3 regions of the Serratia sp. 25CWL12 genome follow, and region 3 is predicted to be linked to each of the others. Evidence: predicted binding sites of a transcription regulator. Region 3 holds the regulator's gene; each other region holds the start of a gene.

Region 1 (4,606 bases), 1.9 Mb from region 3:
ACTAATATGTTCCACGCACTTGCCGTGATGTTCTGGTGCTTTGTCGGGCTGGAGGCTTTTGCTCATCTGGCGACAGAATTTCGTAACCCGGAACGGGATTTTCCCCGGGCGTTGCTGGTGGGGTTGACGGTCGCGGGGGCGGTCTATTGGGGCTGTACCGTCGCGGTGTTGCATTTCCATGCATATAGTGAGGATCAGGCAGCGGCGGCTTCACTGCCAGGCATAGTGGTGCAGCTCTTTGGCGAACATGCGTTATGGGTTGCCTGCATCATCGGTTATCTGGCTTGCTTTGCCAGCGTGAATATTTATACCCAGAGTTTTGCCCGGCTGGTGTGGTCACAAGCACAACAGAGGCCCGCGAGCCCGTTAGCTAAACTCTCCGCTGGGCAGGTTCCCGTTAATGCACTGAATGCGGTGGCAGTCAGTTGCCTGAGCTTTACCTTGCTGATTCATACCCTGGAATTGCCGTTGGATATGTTGTTGGTCTATGCCAATGGGATTTTTGTGCTGATTTATCTGTTGTGTATGCTGGCGGGCTGGCGGATATTACAGGGGCGCTCCCGGCTGATGGCGATTGTCGGCTCGTTACTGTGCTTGCTGTTGCTGGTGATTATTGGCTGGGAAAGCCTGTATGCACTGGGAATGTTCGTGGTTATCTGGCTGGTGATGCCGCGTAAGCTGCCAGCGGTGGTCCGCAAGCAATAAGCAAAAGCCACATTTATTGCGAACCGACAGTTATTGCGCACCCACATTTATTTATTGCGCACCACATTATTGCGAACCCACCTAGAGGGGTTCGCACCTGATAATGATGGCGGAGAAATCCGCTATTACTCTTCGGGTTTGGTGACTACTGCGCTGTGGCGTTGGTTTTCCAACTCAGACAGGCGCTGTTCCAGCAGAGCCAGTTTTTCACGGGTGCGCAGTAATACTTGGGTCTGAATATCAAACTCTTCGCGACTGACTAAATCCAGGCGGGTCAGTTGTGCTTGCAATACCTGGCGGACTTTTTTCTCAACGTCTTCCCCGAATTCACGGACGCCTTTAGGCAGCGATTCTTGTACTTGGCGTGCGATCTGTTCAATTTTTTTCGGGTCAATCATGGTGGTGTTTCCCTTTCTGATATTGGGTGGCTACCGTCTAGTGTAATGCGTGTTGCCTGCCAGATAAACTATTAACCTCTTGCGATGAACTCAGTTGAAAGAGGCAGTGGATAGGTTTATAGTTTGTAGGCTTATTCTCAGGGCGGGGTGCAAGTCCCCACCGGCGGTAAATCATCTTTTACGGTGAAAGCCCGCGAGCGCTCAGCCTGTCTCTTTGGAGTGGGTTAGAGGTCAGCAGATCCGGTGTAATTCCGGGGCCGACGGTGATAGTCCGGATGGGAGAGAGTAACGACACCTGCCGGGCCGAAGCCCGCTTGCGTTATTTTTTCGGCTATTGTGATGGCCACTCCTCAAGATCGCCCTGATTCTGGTAATCCATAATATTAATGAGGTTTTTTTACCATGAATCAGACTCTACTTTCAGATTTCGGTACGCCGTTAGAACGCGTTGAACATGCTCTGGAGGCACTGCGTAATGGACGTGGTGTGATGGTGCTTGATGATGAGAATCGTGAAAACGAAGGTGACATGATTTTCGCCGCAGAAACCATGACCGTTGAGCAGATGGCGCTGACCATTCGCCATTGCAGCGGTATTGTGTGCCTCTGTATCCCCGAAGAGCGTCGTCAGCAGCTTGAATTGCCGATGATGGTCAGCAATAACTCCAGCCAATTCCAGACGGCGTTCACCGTGACCATTGAAGCGGCACAAGGTGTCACCACCGGTGTTTCTGCGGCTGATCGCCTGACCACTATCCGTGCGGCGATTGCCGATAATGCCAAACCCAGTGATTTGCATCGCCCTGGTCATGTTTTCCCACTACGTGCGCAACCCGGTGGCGTATTGAGCCGTCGAGGCCATACCGAAGCAACGGTTGATCTGGTTTCCCTGGCAGGGTTTAAACCCGCAGGTGTGCTGTGTGAGTTGACCAATGATGACGGCAGCATGGCTCGTGCCCCTGAAGTGATCACCTTTGCCAAGCAACATGACATGGTGGTGTTGACCATCGAAGATCTGGTGGCTTACCGTCAGGCACAGGAAAAAAAAGTCAGTTAATTGACTGATGAATATAAAAAAGCCGCGATGCGGCTTTTTTATTGGCTGAAAACAGTAATTCAAATTTATTGAAAATCTTTATCATACTTATCTGACTTTTTTAACCGCATGAAGAGCGTAATGTCATCAGCAGACGAATTATTATTCTAACCTGAGGGTAATCTATGACCACTTCTCGTATGCCCGCTCTTTTTCTTGGCCACGGTAGCCCGATGAACGTGTTGGAAGAAAACCGTTATACGCAGGCATGGCGTGCGCTGGGTGAACAATTGCCAAGGCCCAAGGCGATTGTGGCTATTTCTGCTCACTGGTACCTGCAAATGACCGCAGTCACCGCAATGGCTCAGCCGAAAACCATCCACGACTTTGGTGGTTTTCCGCAGGCATTGTTTGATATCCAATATCCGGCACCCGGCTCGCCTGAACTGGCGGCAGAACTGCAACGTTTACTGGCCCCGGTTAAGGTTATCGCCGATAGCAGCGAGTGGGGGCTTGATCATGGTAGCTGGGGCGTTTTAATCAAGATGTATCCACAAGCGGATATCCCGGTGGTGCAATTGAGTATTGATGCAACCCAGCCAGCAGAATATCACTATCAACTAGGCCGTAAGCTGTCAGCCCTTCGTGATCAAGGAGTGATGCTGGTGGCCAGTGGCAATGTGGTACATAACCTGCGTATGCTGAAATGGCAGCAAGATGTCAGCCCCTATCCATGGGCGGAGTCTTTTAACCAATATGTCCGTGACCATCTTGATTATCAGGGTGAACATCATCCGTTGGTGAATTATCACCAGCATGAAGGGGCGATGTTGTCGAACCCAACGCCAGAACATTACCTGCCACTGTTGTACATCCTAGGGAGTTGGGATGGCAATGAAGCGATGTCGATCCCGGTTGATGGGATCGAAATGGGGGCCCTCAGCATGCTGTCGGTACAGGTAGGTTGATGCTAGTGGCACCATAAATACGGTAGTTGTAACCGGGAGCGTGGTTGTCAGGGCTCACATTTGCGTTGATTGTGGTTTCAAATGCGAGCCGTAACAACGATGACGCCACGCCCGAAAACATATTTTTCCAGCCCTGAATGATTGATGCCATCCAGCATTGTCATCAGTTGCTCGCTATGCACTCGCGCTGCCGCAATTCCCGCCCACAGGCAACGGAAATTAAATCAGTTCTTAAGCTGCTTTAGCGCAGTGGCCCAATCTTCGAGGTGGTGAACCCGTACGATCTGGCCGTTGTCGATTTCATGGATGTCGGTGGTGTCGATTTTGAACGACTTGCTGCCATCCAGTTCCATACCCATGAAATTACCTTTTGGTGTACCGGTTGCCACTGAGCGCACGACGACTTTTTTTCCATCTACATCGATCACCCAATCTTGCGGTTCCCATTTCAGATCGGGGATCAATTGCCAGAAAAAACCAACTTGTTTTATCAGCGTCGCTTTGTCTTTGACTTCTTGGCTGTTGATGGATTGGAAATTATCTGCAAGGATTTTTTCTAACACGGCAGTGGCGGTGGTGTCTTGATTGACAGTCAATGCCTGATGGTAGAATGGGGCCACGATTGCTTGAATTTCGTCTTTAGTCACTTTAAATACTCCTGATGGTAATGAACAGATTTATTCGGATGTCGATGCATCTGAATGTTTGGCGTTAATGAATTTAGACAATGCCTTTTCGCGTTGCCGCACTTTGCAGAGCAATTCCTCATCTCGAATTACCTTCAACGTGCCTGGCATGCTGAGTTCATCTCGGATTACCTTGGCGGCCGCACCACAACAAGGGCTGTGGGCGACACCAATCACAATTTTCCGCCTTCGTTTTGACAGCGACCATGATTATGTAGAACCGTCATTTAATCGAGGTAAAAAAGCGGCCTTCGATGGTAAAATAGGGACAATTTTAAAAAAGGGTGAGCATATGACTTCATTTCAGTCTATTGAGCTAGTCAAATATTCGGCACCCTTGGATGTACAGGTAATACGATTTGCTGACTTGCGATCACGTGCCAAAACGGGACGTTGGCGGAACCTGCCTCATCGAGTGGATTTTTGCCACCTGATAGTCGTTACAGAAGGGGATTTCAGTCACTTGGTGGACTTTGTGCCTATACGATGCCGGGTCGGTAGTCTGCTTTTAGTCAAACCTGGTCAGGTGCATACTTTTGACTTTGAATCAGCATGGGATGGCTGGCTTGTTGTATTCAAACCAGAAGCCATACCGACAAGTCACGGACTCAGGCTGAACAACAACATTAATGATACTTTTGAGTTATTGCCGACTTTGATGGAACCCCCTGCAGATGAGCAGGAGGCTGTGCTGACGATCATTTCCCAAATGGTGCGTGATACTAGGAAATATAACGAGCAAGCTGAAGGGAATTTTTTGTTGAGAACGGCTTTGTTTTATTTACTGTTACGATTGCAGTTATTTGTTAGTAGC
Region 2 (4,606 bases), 1.5 Mb from region 3:
CTTTGAACAATGCGCTGGCTTTTTACGCATCAACCACGGGGATAACCCGTTGGACTCCTCAACGGTTCACCCAGAAAGTTATCCGGTGGTAGAACGTATTCTTGCCGCAACTCAGCAAGCATTGCAGGATTTGATGGGTAACCCCAATGCAATTCGCACTCTCAAAGCCAGTGACTTTACCGATGAAAAATTCGGTGTTCCCACCGTCACCGATATCCTCAAAGAGTTAGAGAAACCCGGGCGTGACCCTCGCCCAGAGTTTAAAACGGCACTCTTTGCTGAAGGTGTAGAAACGCTCAATGATCTGCAGGTTGGCATGATCTTGGAAGGCTCAGTAACCAACGTCACTAACTTTGGTGCCTTTGTTGATATTGGTGTTCATCAGGATGGCTTGGTCCATATCTCATCGTTAGCGGATAAGTTCGTTGAGGATCCGCATACTGTGGTGAAAGCCGGTGACATCGTTAAAGTGAAGGTCATGGAAGTCGATTTGCAGCGTAAACGTATCGCGTTGAGCATGCGCCTTGATGAACAACCCGGTGAAGGTTCAGCTCGCCGTGGCGGCGGTAACAATAGCCCTGCCACGCGTACCCCCCCTGCCCGAGCCGCAGACAACAAAGCCAAGCCACGTAACAGCTCACCAGCCGGCAACAGCGCCATGGGCGATGCACTGGCCGCAGCTTTTGGCAAAAAAAGTTAAACCGATGCAATAGCCCGTTGCCGCCAATACCGCGGCAACGGGCCTAACGACGGTATCACTCACTGTAATCCAGTCCAGCCAGCAAAACCGCACCAGCCACGGGCACAATTGCATGAGGTATATTGACGTCAAACTGGGGTGTGCTCCAATCTGACGACTTTAGACCTATAGTGCGACAGCTTCCGCCTTCTTCCAGGAATCAAGCGCCTGAACTTGCATGAACCATCGCTGGAGATTGAGCAGATTTGCCAAGGGGAGTTTGGCGCTATGTATATTAGCTAACGGTGCAGCTATAGCGAGGTCGGCGAGTGAAACGCCGCCCTGGCAAATCCATTCACGATGACTGAGATGCTCGTCAAGAACTTTCGCAGCCTCAGCCAAAAGCAGCTCTCCGCGAGAAACCTCAATCGGGTCAGGTGACCCGATTCCAGCCAACGATTTAATCGAGTTCTCCCAGTTAAGAATACTGATGCCAGGCATGAAATCTTGTCCGCACCAAAAGAGCCAACGGTTAACATCAGCACGGGCTCGAGGATCAATAGGATAAAGAGTTTGACCTGGGGTAATATCTGCCAAGTACTGCATAATTGCGTAAGACTCCCAAAGAACCAATCCATCATGTTCGAGAACTGGAACCCGATGATTAGGATTAAGTTTCAGAAATTCAGGGGAGTTCTGCTCTCCCTTAAACAGATTTACCAACGCGAGTTCGACTTTTATGTCGAGATGATGGGTGGTCATAAGTACTCGGCGGCTGCAAGTTGAGGCTGGATGATAATAAAGACGCATGGTTCTGGTTCCTTGTTTAGTGGCCTAAGCCGCCATTATATCTAAGCAACTGACAGAAAATGTCAGTAGTGATGCGTATACCATCGCCAAATTGCCCTTGCAAGGATTGAATTACACAAGTTCTTTCTTTTGTGCTGTTGCTTTTACATTTGATAATCATTCTCATTAGTATTAGTCTGTTCTTTACTCAATGGTCGGAGTAGAATGCCCTAACCAACTTACCTTCACTTTATCAATGCAGGTAGCCTGGGTAACAAAGGGTTCTGAACACAGTGTTCCAGCGGAAAAGAGCGATCATTAAGAAGGTAATATGAATCTTCTTCCTAAACAGACATATAAAATCACCGGTTTCTCCAGCGAAATCAGCCCGGCCTATCGCCAGAAACTCCTGTCACTGGGAATGTTGCCCGGCTCGCTATTTAACGTCGTGCGGGTGGCACCACTGGGTGATCCCATTGAAATAAAAACTCACCGCGTCAGCCTGGTGCTGCGGAAAAAAGATTTAGACCTGATTCTGCTTGAGAATCAACCGTAGCAGGATATCCGCCTGCCGCCGTTTTTTGCCGTCTTAACTGACTGACGGGTATCACGTTGTATGATGAAGAAAATAACTATTGGCTTAATCGGTAACCCGAATTCAGGGAAAACGACACTGTTCAACCAACTTACCGGCGCGCGTCAGCATGTCGGTAACTGGGCTGGCGTCACGGTTGAACGCAAAGAAGGTCAGTTCAGCACTCCACAATCACAAGTGACGCTGGTTGACCTCCCCGGAACCTACTCGCTCACCACCATCTCAGAGCAAACCTCTCTGGATGAGCAGATTGCCTGCCACTATATCCTGGGCGGTGAAGCAGATTTGCTGATTAACGTGGTTGATGCCTCCAATCTGGAACGTAACCTCTACCTGACGCTCCAACTGCTGGAACTGGGTATTCCTTGTATCGTCGCCTTGAACATGCAGGATATCGCCAAAAGTCAGAATATCGAAATCGACATCGACGCCCTTTCTGATCGCCTCGGCTGCCCGGTGGTCTCGCTGATTTCCACCAAAGCCAATGGTATCGACAGCTTAAAGTGGACCATTGACCGTCATCAGTTTAACCAACTCAAACCACTGGTAAATTACCCGCCGCAGCTACAAGAAGAAATCGCCAAACTCACCGCTGCCATGCCACAGAATCTACCAACGGAACAGCGCCGCTGGCTGGCACTGCAAATGCTAGAAGGTGACATCTACAGTGTTCAGTTGGCAGGTGATGCGGTGAACATGCTGCCGCAGGTCAAACTGACGTTACAACAACACCTGGATGACCCAGCGCTGGTGATTGCTGATGCCCGTTACCAATCCATCGCTACCATTTGCAATGCCGTCAGCAACGCTCAGCAAGCTCAGCCCAACCGTCTGACCGCCGCCTTGGATCGCGTGATCCTCAACCGCTGGCTAGGTGTGCCGATCTTCCTGCTGGTGATGTACCTGATGTTCCTGTTAGCGATTAATATCGGTGGCGCTCTACAGCCGATTTTCGATCTCGGCTCAGCAGCGATCTTTATCCAGGGTATCCAATGGGTCGGCTACACGTTGCACTTCCCGGAATGGCTCACTATCTTCCTGGCACAAGGTGTGGGGGGCGGTATCAATACGGTTCTGCCGCTGGTGCCACAAATCGGCATGATGTATCTGTTCCTGTCATTTCTGGAAGACTCCGGTTATATGGCGCGCGCGGCGTTTGTGATGGATCGCCTGATGCAATTACTTGGGCTCCCTGGCAAATCTTTCGTCCCACTGATTGTCGGCTTTGGTTGTAACGTGCCGTCGATCATGGGCGCTCGCACGCTAGATGCCCAACGTGAACGGTTGATCACCATCATGATGGCACCGTTTATGTCATGTGGTGCCCGCTTGGCAATCTTCGCCGTATTCGCTGCCGCCTTCTTCGGCCAACATGGTGCGAGTGTGGTGTTCTCACTCTATATGCTGGGGATTGCGGTTGCTATCCTCACCGGCTTGGTATTGAAATACACCATCATGCGCGGTGAAGCCTCACCCTTTGTGATGGAATTACCGGTCTATCATGTGCCACATTTAAAAAGCCTGCTGCTGCAAACTTGGCAACGTCTGAAAGGGTTTGTGCTACGCGCAGGAAAAGTGATCGTGATAGCCAGTATCCTGATTGGCGGCCTGAACAGCTTCTCATTCAATGGTAAACCGGTAGATAACATCAATGATTCCGCCTTGGCGTCGGTGTCCAAAGTGCTCACGCCGCTGTTGCAGCCCATCGGGATTCACCCTGATAACTGGCAGGCTACCGTTGGCCTGGTTACCGGTGCAATGGCCAAAGAAGTGGTGGTTGGCACACTTAACACCTTGTATACCGCCGAACAGATCACCCAACAACCGTTTGATGCCGCCAGCTTTAACCTGCTTGATGAACTGGGGGCCGCGGCCAAAGAAACTTGGCAGAGTATCAAGCAAACCTTCAGCCTCAGTGTACTCGCCAACCCCATCGAGGCCAGCAAAGGCGATGGGGAAATGGACACCGGTTCAATGGGGGTGATGAGCAGCAAATTTGGTTCTGCCATCTCAGCCTACAGCTACCTGATCTTCGTGTTGCTGTATGTCCCTTGTGTTTCAGTGATGGGGGCCATTGCCCGTGAGTCTAGCCGTGGCTGGATGACCTTCTCCATTCTCTGGGGACTCAATGTGGCCTACTCACTGTCCACCCTGTTCTATCAAGTGGCAACCTTCAGCCAACATCCACAATACAGTATGGTGTCAATCCTGTTGGTGCTCCTGTTCAATGCACTGGTTCTGCTCGGTTTACGTAAAGCACGCAACCGCATCACCATCCGGCTACGCAGTGCAACCCCCGTGACATGCCAGCAGCATCCACAAGGTGATTGTCATTAATGGCCAGCTTGCTACAAATTCGTGATGCGCTGGCCCTGCTGGGCAGTGCCCAGGCACAGCAACTGAGCCGCCAACTGGCGACACCGTTGCCACTGGTAGAGGCGATTCTGGAACGCTTGACTGCGATGGGCAAGGTGGAACGTATTGAACAAAGCAGTCAATCCTGCCTGAGCGGTAGTTGCCGAAACTGCCCTCAAGGCCAAGGT
Region 3 (4,606 bases):
AACGGTTGTTTCCAACCGTGGCTTGTTGGAATATATGCGGTTATCAGTGGTGCGTTGTATTTGAGGAATCATGATATGAGTGAGGCAGAAGTCCGCCCAACCAATTTTATCCGTCAGATTATTGATGAAGATCTGGCGACCGGGAAGCACCAGTCGGTACATACTCGTTTCCCGCCAGAGCCGAATGGCTATTTGCATATCGGCCATGCTAAATCCATTTGCCTAAACTTTGGCATTGCCAAAGATTATCAAGGCCAATGTAATCTCCGTTTTGATGACACCAACCCGGTCAAAGAAGATATCGAGTTTGTTGACTCTATCAAGCAGGATGTCGAGTGGTTGGGCTTTAAATGGGACGGGGCGATTCGTTATTCCTCAGACTATTTCGATCAACTGCATCAGTATGCCGTTGAACTGATCAACAAGGGTTTAGCCTATGTTGATGAATTAACGCCAGAACAGATCCGTGAATATCGCGGTACCTTGACCGCACCGGGTAAAGACAGCCCCTATCGCAACCGTTCGGTTGCCGAGAACCTGGCGCTATTTGAAAAAATGCGCAATGGCGAGTTTGCCGAGGGTAAAGCCTGTTTGCGCGCGAAAATCGATATGGCATCGCCATTTATCGTGATGCGCGATCCGGTCATTTACCGTATCAAATTTGCCCATCACCACCAGACCGCGAACAAGTGGTGTATCTATCCGATGTACGATTTCACCCACTGCATTTCCGATGCACTGGAGGAGATCACGCATTCGCTGTGTACACTGGAGTTCCAGGATAACCGCCGGTTGTACGACTGGGTGCTGGATAATATTTCTATCCCATGCCATCCGCGTCAGTATGAGTTCTCGCGGCTCAATCTTGAGTACGCCATTATGTCCAAGCGCAAACTGAGCCAACTGGTATCAGAGAAAGTGGTGGAAGGTTGGGATGATCCTCGCATGCCGACTATTTCCGGGTTGCGCCGTCGTGGTTACACCGCCGCTTCTATTCGCGAGTTTTGCCTGCGTATTGGCGTAACCAAGCAGGATAATAACGTTGAGATGGCAGCACTGGAGTCCTGTATCCGTGAAGACCTCAATGAACATGCGCCGCGCGCCATGGCCGTGCTGGATCCGGTCAAAGTGGTGATTGAAAACATGTCGGATGCTGTGGAGACGCTGACCGTACCTAACCATCCGAACAAACCGGAAATGGGCTCACGGGAAGTGCCGTTCAGCCGTGAAGTTTATATTGATCGCGCTGACTTCCGTGAGGAAGCCAATAAGCAGTATAAGCGCCTGGTACTGGGGAAAGAGGTTCGCCTGCGTAACGCCTATGTCATCAAAGCGGAGCGTATAGAGAAAGATGCTGCGGGTGAGATCACCACCATTTTTTGTACCTACGACCCGCAAACCCTGGGTAAAGATCCTGCTGATGGCCGCAAGGTGAAAGGGGTGATTCATTGGGTTTCTGTAGCCCATGCCATACCCGCAGAAATTCGCCTGTATGATCGCTTGTTCAGTGTGGCTAACCCGGGGGCGGCAGAGGATTTCCTCTCTACCATTAATTCGCAGTCACTGGTGATCAAGCCAGGTTTTGTTGAAGCCAGTCTGTGCACTGCCGAGCCAGAAAACGCCTATCAGTTTGAACGTGAAGGTTATTTCTGTGCTGATAGCCGCTATTCCTCAGCGGATCATCTGGTATTTAACCGGACGGTGGGTTTGCGTGATACCTGGGCCAAGATGGATATATAATCCGGCTGAAACGGGTAACAGCGCGGTCCCTTATGGGCTGCGCTGTCATTCAGTCAATAGGCTTGCGGTTTAAAGGGCATCTTAAATGGAACAGCAAACAGCATCGCTGCTTGCTTATTGGGAACAACCTGATAGAGCTTGGTTATTTCTCGCTGTGCAGTGCTTCGTTGTTACGGCAATCACCGGTTTCACAATGACCATACAGGTATAAACTGTGGTTGGTGAGTTTAATATTATACCGTTTGGCGATATCCCGTTGGCGTGCCTCAATGGACTCGTCACTAAACTCGATCACTTTGCCGCAATCCAGGCAAATTAGGTGGTCGTGATGATGTTGCTGGGTTAATTCGAAGACTGACTTGCCACCTTCAAAGCTGTGACGGGTGACAATACCGGCATCATCAAACTGATTGAGTACCCGATAAACCGTAGCCAGACCAATCTCTTCCCCGAGGTCGATCAGTTTTTTGTACAGGTCTTCAGCACTGACGTGATGACATTTTGGATCCTGCAGTATTTCAAGGATTTTAAGTCGTGGAAGCGTGACTTTTAAGCCGGCTTTTTTCAATGCGCTATTGTTATCAGTCATGCGGGTTCAGTCCTGTTATTATGCTAATCAAACACGGTACTAATCAATGCTGAGCAGTTCCCGCTTATGATGCCGGGCTGGCGCAAAGACGTAATTGCGTCTCATTATAGAACCGGTTGACGTAAATAGGAACCGCTGGTTGTTCACAAAGGTCTGCTTGTTCACAAAGGCCTAGTTGTTCACCAAGGTATGGCTCACCTAGGCCTCTGCACGTGACTTGGTTGATTTAACCGACAAAGTGGTGGTTTTTGGCTTTATCGCAGCGGTCATCTTACGCCAAGAGGCCCTGTAGAGCCTCTTGGTGCGGTCAACGTATCAATTGTTGAACCTGTTATTGTAGAACCGGTTTGGTGCAATCCAGGCTTAACCGATGATCTCCGCCAGGCTGAGTTCTTCACAGATCTGTTGGACCCAAGCTGCTACGCGCTCGTTGGTTAATTCAGGTTGACGATCTTCATCGATGGCTAGACCAATAAAGTGGTTGTCGTCTGCTAACCCCTTAGAGGCTTCGAAATGGTAACCCTTGGTTGGCCAGTTACCGACAATCACTGCACCGCGTGGTTCAATGATATCGCGCAGTGTTCCCATCGCATCGCAGAAATACTCTGCATAGTCTTCTTGATCACCGCAGCCGAATAGCGCCACCAACTTACCGTTGAAGTCAACCTCTTCCAGTGTGGGAAAGAAATCATCCCAGTCACATTGCGCTTCGCCGTAATACCAAGTGGGGATCCCGAACAGCAGAATATCAAATGCGGCCAGATCTTCTTTGCTGCTTTTGGCGATGTCGTGAAGTTCTGTAACATCGTTACCGTATTTTTGATGGAGGGTCTTCTGGATCATCTTGGCAATGTTTTCGGTATTGCCAGTATCGCTGCCAAAGAAAATACCTACATGAGCCATATTGCGAATAACCTTTTAATTCAATTTGTTGTGTTGCTTAAATGTGGTGTGAGATTTACCTGAGGCATCGTCTCCACCCGTAAATAGACCCCTATCATGCCAGAGATTTACCCTGCGGTTATATCACATTTATGTGATGCTCTGGGCTATAGGGGTACTGGCATCACCGTTCATGCTTCAGGCTGTTCTTCTGCCAGTTGTGTTAACAGCATTTGTTCAATTAACTCACTGCGGCTGATATTGCGCAGATCCGCCAGTTTATTCAACGCATCCACGGCCTCGGCGTTGATTTTCAGTTCTACACGCCGTAATCCCCGTACTTTGTCACGCCGTAGTTGATTGCGCTTATTGATCTTAAGCTGTTCATCACGGGAAAGCGGGTTGGTTTTCGGGCGTCCCGGGCGGCGTTCATCTGCAAACAGATCTAGCGTTGTACGGTCCGTATATTCTTTTGCCATTATTGCTTTACTGCAAAGGAGTTGGTATCAAAAAACGTTTTCACGCTTCCAGACGGTTTGGTTAACACCAATACCCTGGTTTATTCAACAAATTGAATTATACCTAGGATAGCGCGCCATCTTACCCTAGCAGGGGGAATGACGACAATGCTTAACTTGGCTTGCAACAGCCTAGTTCATTGGGCTGAAGAGATATCGTCATCGTCCTTCAGGGTTGGTCAATAAAACGGTGGATGGCCCTTAATACGGCTTCGGGTTTTTCTGCATGTACCCAATGGCCGCAACCCGCGACCACATAAGAACGGGCCTGCGGAAACTGGCTGGCGATGTGGTCGCGATAGCTATCCTGAATATAAGGGGAGAGTGCACCACGGATAAACAGGATAGGATGCGGCCAGGTGGGCACCTCCTGCCAGCCGATAATTGAGGGATATTGCGCCATGAGTACCGGCAAATTGAAGCGCCAACTACCAGCCTGGAAAGACTTTAGCAAGAACTGGATCACTCCTTCTTCCGGCAATATCTCGCGCATCCGCTGAGCCGCTTGTTGGCGCTGGGTTATCCCCGCCTCGCTGACGGCCTGTAGTGCATGGAACACTTTATCGTGGCGGTGGGTGTGCTGGTAGTCGACGGGTGCGATATCAATCACCACCAAGCGGTCAATTCGCTTAGGGGCAAGCGCAGTCAGTGCCATAGCCACCTTTCCCCCCATGGAGTGGCCGATGATAATGGCTTTCTCTATTTGCAAATCGTCTAACAGCGTGAGCAGATCTTGCGCCATGGCCTGATAAGTCATCTCTGCCGCGCGGGGAGAAAGCCCATGATTGCGTAGATCGACTTTAATGACGTTATGTTGATGATTGAGGTCACGTGCCAATATGCCAAGATTATCCAGGTTACCGAACAGGCCGTGCAG

Evidence for each region. Region 3 encodes Fur, which represses iron uptake genes when iron is present. Its sites were predicted from a motif close to ATAATAATGAGAACNACTATCAA; they were not measured.
Region 1: the regulator Fur is predicted to act here: its motif matches at 2,228-2,250, upstream of ygiD (4,5-DOPA-extradiol-dioxygenase).
Region 2: the regulator Fur is predicted to act here: its motif matches at 1,639-1,661, upstream of feoA (ferrous iron transporter A).

Annotation. Positions count from the first base shown of each region.
Region 1 is NZ_CM147698.1:244,639-249,244, forward strand. Features, by position in the region: gene yjeH (L-methionine/branched-chain amino acid transporter) at 1-705, shown strand, start outside; gene ubiK (ubiquinone biosynthesis accessory factor UbiK) at 831-1,103, opposite strand; FMN riboswitch at 1,233-1,394, shown strand; gene ribB (3,4-dihydroxy-2-butanone-4-phosphate synthase) at 1,506-2,159, shown strand; gene ygiD (4,5-DOPA-extradiol-dioxygenase) at 2,324-3,106, shown strand; gene ACX9GV_RS01150 (ester cyclase) at 3,331-3,753, opposite strand; gene ACX9GV_RS01155 (helix-turn-helix transcriptional regulator) at 3,821-4,606, shown strand, end outside.
Region 2 is NZ_CM147698.1:4,401,247-4,405,852, reverse strand. Features, by position in the region: gene ACX9GV_RS19140 (Tex family protein) at 1-700, shown strand, start outside; gene ACX9GV_RS19135 (glutathione S-transferase family protein) at 866-1,489, opposite strand; gene feoA (ferrous iron transporter A) at 1,800-2,024, shown strand; gene feoB (Fe(2+) transporter permease subunit FeoB) at 2,088-4,400, shown strand; gene ACX9GV_RS19120 (FeoC-like transcriptional regulator) at 4,400-4,606, shown strand, end outside.
Region 3 is NZ_CM147698.1:2,876,209-2,880,814, reverse strand. Features, by position in the region: gene glnS (glutamine--tRNA ligase) at 76-1,740, shown strand; gene fur (ferric iron uptake transcriptional regulator) at 1,883-2,329, opposite strand; gene fldA (flavodoxin FldA) at 2,693-3,232, opposite strand; gene ybfE (LexA regulated protein) at 3,403-3,690, opposite strand; gene ybfF (esterase) at 3,899-4,606, opposite strand, start outside.